DNA from 4 places in the Streptomyces sp. NPDC085481 genome. Region 1 is predicted to be linked to each of the others. Evidence: riboswitches for the same ligand, from Rfam matches in the RefSeq annotation. Region 1 holds a riboswitch; each other region holds the start of a gene.

The links. A riboswitch is a leader RNA that binds a small molecule or an ion and turns the genes downstream of it on or off. The one in region 1 is predicted to bind cobalamin.
Region 2: another riboswitch for cobalamin. It lies ahead of cobN (cobaltochelatase subunit CobN); the one in region 1 lies ahead of ACIGEZ_RS16780 (acyl-CoA thioesterase).
Region 3: another riboswitch for cobalamin. It lies ahead of ACIGEZ_RS00325 (cobalamin biosynthesis protein); the one in region 1 lies ahead of ACIGEZ_RS16780 (acyl-CoA thioesterase).
Region 4: another riboswitch for cobalamin. It lies ahead of ACIGEZ_RS07345 (ABC transporter substrate-binding protein); the one in region 1 lies ahead of ACIGEZ_RS16780 (acyl-CoA thioesterase).

Annotation. Positions count from the first base shown of each region.
Region 1 is NZ_JBITTJ010000007.1:51,389-53,567, reverse strand. Features, by position in the region: gene ACIGEZ_RS16785 (questin oxidase family protein) at 1-558, shown strand, start outside; cobalamin riboswitch at 619-774, shown strand; gene ACIGEZ_RS16780 (acyl-CoA thioesterase) at 924-1,301, shown strand; gene ACIGEZ_RS16775 (methylmalonyl-CoA mutase family protein) at 1,405-2,179, shown strand, end outside.
Region 2 is NZ_JBITTJ010000002.1:283,680-285,858, forward strand. Features, by position in the region: gene ACIGEZ_RS07145 (cobalamin biosynthesis protein CobG) at 1-778, opposite strand, end outside; cobalamin riboswitch at 940-1,074, shown strand; gene cobN (cobaltochelatase subunit CobN) at 1,115-2,179, shown strand, end outside.
Region 3 is NZ_JBITTJ010000001.1:58,043-60,221, forward strand. Features, by position in the region: gene ACIGEZ_RS00315 (anion permease) at 1-798, shown strand, start outside; gene ACIGEZ_RS00320 (hypothetical protein) at 815-1,036, shown strand; cobalamin riboswitch at 1,178-1,313, shown strand; gene ACIGEZ_RS00325 (cobalamin biosynthesis protein) at 1,347-2,179, shown strand, end outside.
Region 4 is NZ_JBITTJ010000002.1:328,621-330,799, forward strand. Features, by position in the region: gene ACIGEZ_RS07345 (ABC transporter substrate-binding protein) at 1-836, opposite strand, end outside; cobalamin riboswitch at 1,066-1,250, opposite strand; gene ACIGEZ_RS07350 (hypothetical protein) at 1,624-1,782, opposite strand; gene ACIGEZ_RS07355 (hypothetical protein) at 2,153-2,179, shown strand, end outside.

The DNA of each region.
Region 1 (2,179 bases):
GCCCGGCACCGCCCCGTATCCGGTCTCGCTCCCCTGCGCGGCGCCGACAGCGCGGCCGGCGCCCTCGACGCGGTGGTGCCCGTCGCCGAGCGGGACGGGGCCTTCCCCGCACGGCTCGACCGCGTCACCGGCCTGCCGGTGTGGGCGGCCGGTGTCACGGACCCGGACGAGGCCCGTCGCCGCCTCGCCGAACTCGTGCGGGCGGCCACCCACCGCTACGCCACCCACGGCCACGGCGAGGAGACGATGCTGGTCCACGCCGCCACGGCCCCCAACGCCGTCCTGCGCACCCTGCCCGCCCTCCCGAGGCCCCTGTGGGCACCCAGCCTGCACGCCGCCTGGACGGCGTCCGCCGCGGTGACCGCGATGTACGCACCGGACGCCCCCGTCGCCTTCGTGCCGCCGGGGTCCCGCACCGCCGAAGAGGTCTTCGAACTGGCCCTCGCCCACGGCGACGAACACGTCGTCAAACTGACCGACACCGCCCTCGACATCGGCGACGAGCAGGCCCTGGCAGCGGCCCTGAGGGCCGTCGAACTGAGCGAGCCGCTGCGCTAGCGGCCTGTCGTAGGCTGGCGGTGCAGCTGGTTCGCCCCGTCCTCCAGGCGGGATGCGTCGTAAGAGGGAACCCGGTGGGAATCCGGGACTGCCCCGCAGCGGTGAGCGGGAACGACCGCCGTCACACAGCACTGGACCCGGCACGGGTCCGGGAAGCGACGGCCAGTAGGTGTCCGCCGGTGATCCCGGTGGGCGTGCTCGCGAGTCCGAAGACCTGCCGCTGCCCGTGCGCCGGCATCCCGTGCGCGCGGAGCCCTTGCCGCGACTCGCGAAGGAGAGTTGACGTGGCCGATCGCACCGTCACGCGTCCCACCACCCGCACCGCCAAGACCCCGGACGACTCCCGGGTCGTCCTCGCCCACATCATGAGCGAGCACGACACCAACCTCTACGGGACCATCCACGGCGGCGTGATGATGAAGCTCATCGACGACGCCGCCGCGGCCGCCGCGGGGCGGCACGCCGACGGGCCCGCCGTGACCGTCTCCGTCGACCGGATGACCTTTCTCGCTCCCGTACGGGCCGGGGACCTGCTCAGTGTGGAGGCCGGACTCGAGCGGGCCGGGCGGACGTCGATGACCGTCGGCGTACGGGTCACCGCCGAGCGCTGGAACAGCTCCGGTCCCGCCGCCGAGGTCGCCACCGCCTTCCTCACCTTCGTCGCGATCGACGCCGAGGGACGTCCGCGGGCCGTGCCCGTCCTCGAGCGTGGTGAGGGAGTGCCCGTTTCCGATGCCCCCTGACATGAGCACGGATTCCGCTCGGCGTTCAAGGTCGATCAGGGGAGGTCAAGGTCACAGCGGTTTCCCCTGCTGCTCCTTTGACGCGCTGACCTAGCATCCGAGCATGACTGTGCTGCCTGACGACGGCCTTTCGCTGGCCGCCGAATTCCCCGCAGCGACCCATGCCCAGTGGCAGCGCCTCGTGGCGGGCGTACTGAGCAGGTCGGGCAAGGACGTTCCGGAGACCGAGGCCGAGGACGTCCTGTCCACCGCGCTCGAGGACGGCCTGCGGGCCCGTCCGCTGTATGGCGAGGGCGACGCCGGGCCCGAGCCCGGCCTGCCCGGGTTCGCGCCGTTCGTCCGGGCGAGCCGGGCCGAGGGGAACACCGCGGGCGGCTGGGACGTGCGCCAGCGGCACACGACCGCCGACCCGGACGCGGTCCTGACGGACCTGGAGAACGGCGTCACCTCGCTGTGGCTGAGGGTGGGCGCGGGCGGCATCCCGACGGCCGGGCTCGACCGGGTGCTCGGGAACGTGTACCTCGACCTCGCCCCCGTCGTGCTCGACGCCGGTCCCGAGACCGTGGCCGCCGCTAACGAGCTGTTCGACATCCACGGGCGGCGCGGGGTCGGCACCGACGCCGTGCGCGGCAACCTCGGCGCCGATCCGCTCGGCACCGAGGCCCGTACCGGCGCCGCGTACGACGGCGACGGCTTCCCCGCCGCCGTCGGTCTGGCCCGGCGCTGCGCCGAGGGGTACCCGGGGCTGCGGGCGCTGACCGTGGACGCCCTGCCGTACCACGAGGCCGGCGGCTCCGCCGCGCAGGAGCTCGGCAGCTCGCTCGCCACCGGTGTCGCCTATCTGCGGGCGCTCACCGAGGGCGGTCTGACGGTGGAAC
Region 2 (2,179 bases), on a different contig from region 1:
CGGGGAGGAGCGGCGGGGGTACGGGCCGCGGGAGTACGGGTACGGGCTCGGCGCCGATCCCGGCGCGCGCCAGGGCGCCGGCCGGGTCCGGTCGGTGCCCCTCGGGCAGCTCGCGCACGCGCCAGGCCCCGTTGCCCGCGGCCCGGGCGGCGTCGAGGAACGCCCCGGCGGCGGCGAGGGCGGCACGGGGCGCGTCGGCGGCGGCGATGCGGAGGACCGGCCCGCCGACGCGCAGCAGCACCGTCGGCCCTTCTGCGAGCAAGGTCACATCCCCGCCGAGCCCCGCGACATCGCCCCGCCCGTCGTCCAGGACGAACAGGAACCGCCCCGAGAGCGCCGCCGTCCAGGGCTCGGCGCACAGCAGGGCGTCCAGCTCCCGGGCCCACAACTGCACGTCCGCGTACCCGAGTCCGTCCAGCCCCGCGGCCGGCGAGGCGACGATGTTGCGGGCCCGCTCGTGGGTGGGGGAGGGCAGCAGCCCGGCCCGGTCGAGCAGGCCGGCCAGCGCACCGCCACAGCCCTCACCGAGCCCGCGCAGCTCCACGTTCCCGCGCGAGGTGACGCTGACGCACCCGTCGCCGAGCGACTCCGCCGCGTCGGCGAGGACCTCGACCTGATGCGCCGTCAACCGCCCGCCGGGCAGCCGCAGTCGGGCCAGCCGGCCGTCGTCGGCGGAGTGCAGGCGCAGCGCACCCGGGCAGGCGTCGCCGCGGTCCCGTATGAGAGGTTCGCCCGGTTCGGGCGAGGTGCGTGGGGTGGCCGGCATGGCGGCGAGCATACCCACGGCCACGTCCGCTCCCACCTGCTCGGACGACGGGTGTGACGGGCGCGACGCGGGGGACGCGAGGTGCCGCGGCGGGCCCGGCGCGGCGGCGCCGCCCCCCGGCGGTGTGACCCGGCCGACTCCCCGCCCCCGCCCCACCGACCGCGCCACGATCTAGGATGCAGATCGGCATGGGGTCCCAGGACCCCGGGGAGGAAGCCCGGTGTGAATCCGGCGCGGTCCCGCCACTGTGAGCCGGTCCCGTGTTCCGGGGCCGGTGAGTCAGGAACTCCCGCCGTCCATACGACCACCCGGGGCGCGGACAACCCCGAGGAAGGGCCTGAGCTCGCCATGCTCCTGCTGCTGTCGCACTCCGACACCGACCTGCTCAGCGCCCGAGCGGCCACCGCCGCCGCGCCCGACTCCCCGGTCCGGTACCGGTTCGCCAACCCCGCCCGGCTCCCGCTCGCCGACCTGCCCGCCCTGCTCGAAGGCGCCGAGCTCGTCGTCGTCCGCCTGCTCGGCGGGCTGCGGTCCTGGCAGGAGGGCCTCGACGCGGTCCTGGCCGCCGGGAAGCCGGTGGTGGTGCTCAGCGGCGAACAGGCGCCCGACGCCCAGCTGATGGAGGCGTCCACCGTCCCCGTCGGCGTCGCCACCGAGGCCCACGCCTACCTGGCGCACGGCGGCCCGGGCAACCTGGAGCAGCTGGCCCGGTTCCTGTCCGACACGGTGCTGCTCACCGGTCACGGCTTCGAGCCCCCGGCGCCCGCGCCCACCTGGGGCCCGCTGGAGCGCGTCTCCAAGGCCGCGGACGGCGCCCCGACCATCGCGGTGCTCTACTACCGCGCCCACCACATGAGCGGCAACACCGCCTTCGTCGGCGCCCTGTGCGACGCCGTCGAGGAGGCCGGCGGCCGGGCCAAGGCGCTGTACGTGGCCTCCCTGCGCGCCCCCGAGCCGGAGCTGCTCGACGAGCTGCGCGGCGCCGACGCGATCGTGACCACCGTCCTCGCCGCCGGCGGCACCAAGCCCGCCGAGGCGCAGGCCGGCGGCGACGAGGAGGCCTGGGACGCGGGCGCGCTCGCCGCGCTCGACGTGCCGATCCTGCAGGCGCTGTGCCTGACGGGCTCGCGCGCCGCGTGGGAGGAGAACGACGAGGGCCTGTCGCCGCTGGACGCGGCGAGCCAGGTCGCCGTCCCCGAGTTCGACGGCCGGCTGATCACGGTCCCGTTCTCGTTCAAGGAGATCGACGAGGACGGCCTCCCGGCATACGTCGCCGACGCCGAGCGCGCCGCCCGCGTCGCCGGCATCGCCGTACGGCACGCCCGCCTGCGCCACATCCCGAACGCCGAGAAGAAGCTGGCGCTCGTCCTGTCCGCGTACCCGACGAAGCACTCGCGGATCGGCAACGCGGTC
Region 3 (2,179 bases), on a different contig from region 1:
ATCGGCGCCAACCCGAAGACGAAGGCCACGGCCAAGGGCTTCCGGGCCGGCCAGATCGCCTCCGCCGGTCTCGTCTCGCTCGCCCACGGCACCAACGACGCCCAGAAGACGATGGGCATCATCACCCTCGCCCTGGTCACCGGCGGCGTCCTCGCCCCCGGCTCCAACCCCCCGATGTGGGTCATCGTCGCCGCCGGTCTCGCGATCGCGCTCGGCACCTACCTCGGCGGCTGGCGCATCATCCGCACCATGGGCAAGGGCCTCACCGACCTCCAGCCGCAGCAGGGCTTCGCCGCCCAGACCAGCGCCGCCACGGTCATCCTGGCCTCCTCGCACCTCGGCTTCTCCCTCTCCACCACCCAGTCCTGCTCGGGTGCCGTGATGGGCGCGGGCCTCGGCCGCAAGGGCGGTGTCGTCCGCTGGTCGACCGCCACCCGGATGTTCGTCGCCTGGGGTCTGACCCTGCCCGCCGCGGGCCTGGTCGGCGCCGCCGCCGAGTTCCTCACCAAGCAGGGCACCTGGGGCATCGTCGCCGTCGCGATCCTCCTGATCGCCGGCTCCGGCGTCATCTGGTCGCTGTCCCGCCGCAAGCCGGTCGACCAGCACAACGTCACCGCCGACGACCTGGACGCGCAGGCCGAGCCCGCGGGCGTCGTCACCACCGCCATCGCGGCCGTCACCCCGCCGCCGCCGGCCGGCTCCGTCGCCGCCGTCACGGACGAGGACCTGAAGACCACCATCCCCGCCCCGAGCCCGGCGGACCCGGCCGCTCCCCCGGCCCCCGCCGCCGCGGTCTAAGGAACTGGAACCAAGCATGAAGATCGACTGGGCAGCTCTCGGCTCCGTCTTCGGAGTCAGCCTCGTGGCGACCGTCGCCCTCGTGGGCCTGTTCACCCTCGGCGTCGTCGGCCTCTCCAAGCAGGAGGAGGCCGCGGCGAACGGTGGCTCCGCCACCCTGGCCCGCACCGGCGCCTACGCCTGCTTCGCGCTGTGCGCGGCAGCCGTCGCGTACGGCATCTACCTGATCGTCGTCTGACCCGCGACACCTCGTCGTGCCCGGCACGACACCCTTCCGGCCGGGCGGCCCGCACCTCGCGTGCGGGCCGCCCGGCCGTCGTGTCTGTGGCGCTTCGCACAGTGACCCGACGCAGGTCAAAGGTGAGTTGACGGCTCTTCGCGCAGCGTGGTGGACTGCCGAGGCCATTACGGCGGCAAGCAGAGGAAGTCCGGTGCGAATCCGGCGCGGTCCCGCCACTGTGACCGGACCCGAGCGGTCCGGGAGTCAGGAACTCTCGCCGCCGGTCACGTCGATCCAGGGCGCGGACCCTGAGTGAGGACCTAGCGCCATGCCCGGCCGCAGCAGTGCCAGCCCCCCGTTCCCGGGCGGATTCGCGTACGGAGCGGCCGCCGGCCTCGCCGTCGACCTGCTCCTCGGCGACCCCCGCCGCGGGCATCCCGTCGCCGCGTTCGGCCGCGCCGCCGCCGCCGTCGAGCGCCGGCTGTGGCGCGACGACCGCGGCCGCGGCGCCCTGCACACCGCCCTCTGCGCCGGCTCGACCGTGGCGCTCGGCGCCCTCGCCGCCCGTACGGTACGGGGCAGCCGCACCGCCTCGATCGCCCTGACCGCCGCCTCCGTATGGGCCGTCGTCGGCGGTACGACGCTGGGGCGCGAGGCCCGCGCCATCGGCGGGGCGCTGGCGGCCGGGGACCTGGAGGTGGCCCGGGAGCGGCTGCCGCACCTGTGCGGGCGCGACCCGCACTCCCTGGACGGGCCCGCGATGGCCCGGGCGGTCGTCGAGTCGGTCGCCGAGAACACCTCCGACGCCGTCGTGGGCGCCCTGTTCTGGGGCGCGGTCGCGGGCGTGCCGGGCCTGGTCGGCTTCCGGGCGGTGAACACCCTGGACGCGATGGTCGGCCACAAGTCCCCGCGGTACCGGCGGTTCGGCTGGGCCTCGGCCCGCCTGGACGACCTCGCAGGCTGGCCGGGCGCCCGGCTCACCGCCGTACTCGCCACCGTCGCCGGGGGGAATCCGCGCGGTGCGCTGAGGTCCTGGCGTACGGACGCGTCGAAGCACCCGAGCCCCAACGCGGGCCCGGTGGAGGCCTCGTTCGCGGGGGCGCTCGGCGTACGGCTCGGCGGCACCCTGGCGTACGGCGGCCGCGTCGAGCACCGTCCCGT
Region 4 (2,179 bases), on a different contig from region 1:
GTGCCCTGGTACATCGTGCCGGGCAGCACCTCGACGGGCTTGCCCGCCGCGACTGCCTGCGCGCCCTTCTCGGCGACCTTCCGGTAGTCGCCCTCGACGGTGTCGAACACCTCGCCGGCGCGCTTCTCCGCTCCCGTGAGCGCGGCCATCGCTTTGACCCACTCGGCGCGGCCGAGCGGACTGGACTCCAGCCACTCGGCGTTGGCGACCACGGCGATACCGGCCTGACGCAGCTTGGGGTACTGCGGGTCGTCGGTGCCCTGGGTCATCAGCACGTCCGGCTTGGCGCCGATCACTGTCTCGGCGTTGAGGGTGCGGTCCTTGGCGTACTCGGTGACCTTGCCCGCCTTCGCCCGTTCGATCACCTGGGCGGAGGAGATGTTCGCGACGCTCGCGACACCCGTCAGGACGTCCAGGGTGCCGGTCTCGGTGAGCAGCGGCAGGTGAGTGGTGGAGGCGGAGTACAGGCTCTTGACGGGAACGGTGACCTGCTGCGCGGACGCCAGCTCACCGGTCAGCTCCGGCTTCGGCGCACCGCACTTGACCAGCACGTACGACTCCGGCTTGCCCTTGGGATAGGGCTCGTTGACGGTGAGGACCTGGTAGCTCTTCTCGTACCGGAGCGTGAAGTTCTTGGCGTGCTTCACCGTCGACTTGACCGGGAAATAGTCCTTGGCCGGGTCGAAGTCCTTGACGCAGCCCTCCCCGGCGGCGTGGGCCTTGGCGTCGGCGGGCGGGCCGGCGTCGCTGCCACACGCGGTGAGCGTGAGGGCGACCGTGAGGAAGGCTGCCGCGGCGGCCTGACGACGGCCGGGCATGACGGATCGTACGGACAAGGTGACTCCTGGTGGCATACGTGGGCAGCGCGCACCGGCAATCCGGGGCGCGCGTGATGCGGCGTACGGGAAGGACCCGCTGGGGGAGGAGGCCGTCAGACCCTGAGGGAGCGGGCTCGTGCGTCAAGCCGGGCAGGTTGGCCCCACAGGGCCTCGGGCAGCGCAGAGCTGCCGCCGTGGGTACGCAGGCACACGGGTGCCACCGCCTCTCCTGGGGAAATCCGCCCCGTACATCGAGGTGCGACGGCGTGAGTCTCCTGACTCGGGATCAAAGCTTCTCCGGCCTTCCCACCCCCGGATGGGGCGGTGGCCATGGCGGAGTCGCTCCCCCTACACAGTGGCGGTACCGTGCCGGAATCTCACCGGCTTCCTCGTTCCGCCGTCGCTGGTCGGACGGAAGCATCGCAGAACCGGCCACGGCCACGCCAGACCCACAACTGTGCGACCAGCCACACGAGGTGTCGCCTTGAGGTGACCCGCGCCAACGGGATGCGGCACAGGAAGGCGGGCGTGATGACGTCCCCACGATGCCCCTGCACGGGCCCGGATCACCGCGCGGGTGCCGGCGCTGCGGGGGCTTCTGGTGCGGAATCCCCCGCCAGACCATGTGCCGGCTCACCTCCCACAGTGCCCAGACGGACCACGCCACCAGGCAGACCCGGAGTCGGAACAGCCCTGCGTGATAGCCGCCCTCCCACTGCGGGATCAGGAACATCAGACTGGTGACGGCCACGATGACGACCCCCAGCAGCACGCACTGCCCCGCGTACCGGGTGGCCCGCTTGCCTCAGTAGTCGAAGACTGCCGCCGCCGCGACCGTCTCCACCAGCGCGCCGGCCAGGAACACCACCCCCATGACCCGCCCGCCGAAGGTCAGTGCTCTGAGGGTGTCCGTCAGCCCCACCCGGAAGAGCACGGCGGCGGACACCAGGAGCCCGAGCGTCATCAGACCGGCTTGGGCGCGCCTCCACCAGCGACGGTCCGGCCACAGGTCAGGGTCGGCGCGCCATCGGACCCGCCCCAGCTGCTGTACCTGCTGGACTCTGCCGACCGGTTACCGCCGCTGCAGGTCGGCCGCGGGTAGGCACCGGCGAGAGGTGCACCCGCACGCGGCGTTCTTCGGGTGCGCCCCGGGAGGTGACGCAGAATCATTCTCGCCGGGGGAGGCGTCGGCCGGGTGGGGGATGGCATGGACCGGCGCGGTGGCGTAGCCGCAGAGCGTGCGCTGCCACCCTTGGCAAATAGTTGCTAAGGTGGAAAGTAATTTCCGATTGGACATGCTCATGGATGTCCAAAGCTGTACAGGGGGAGTAGTGGTGAGTGAACAGGCGGATGCGGTCGCG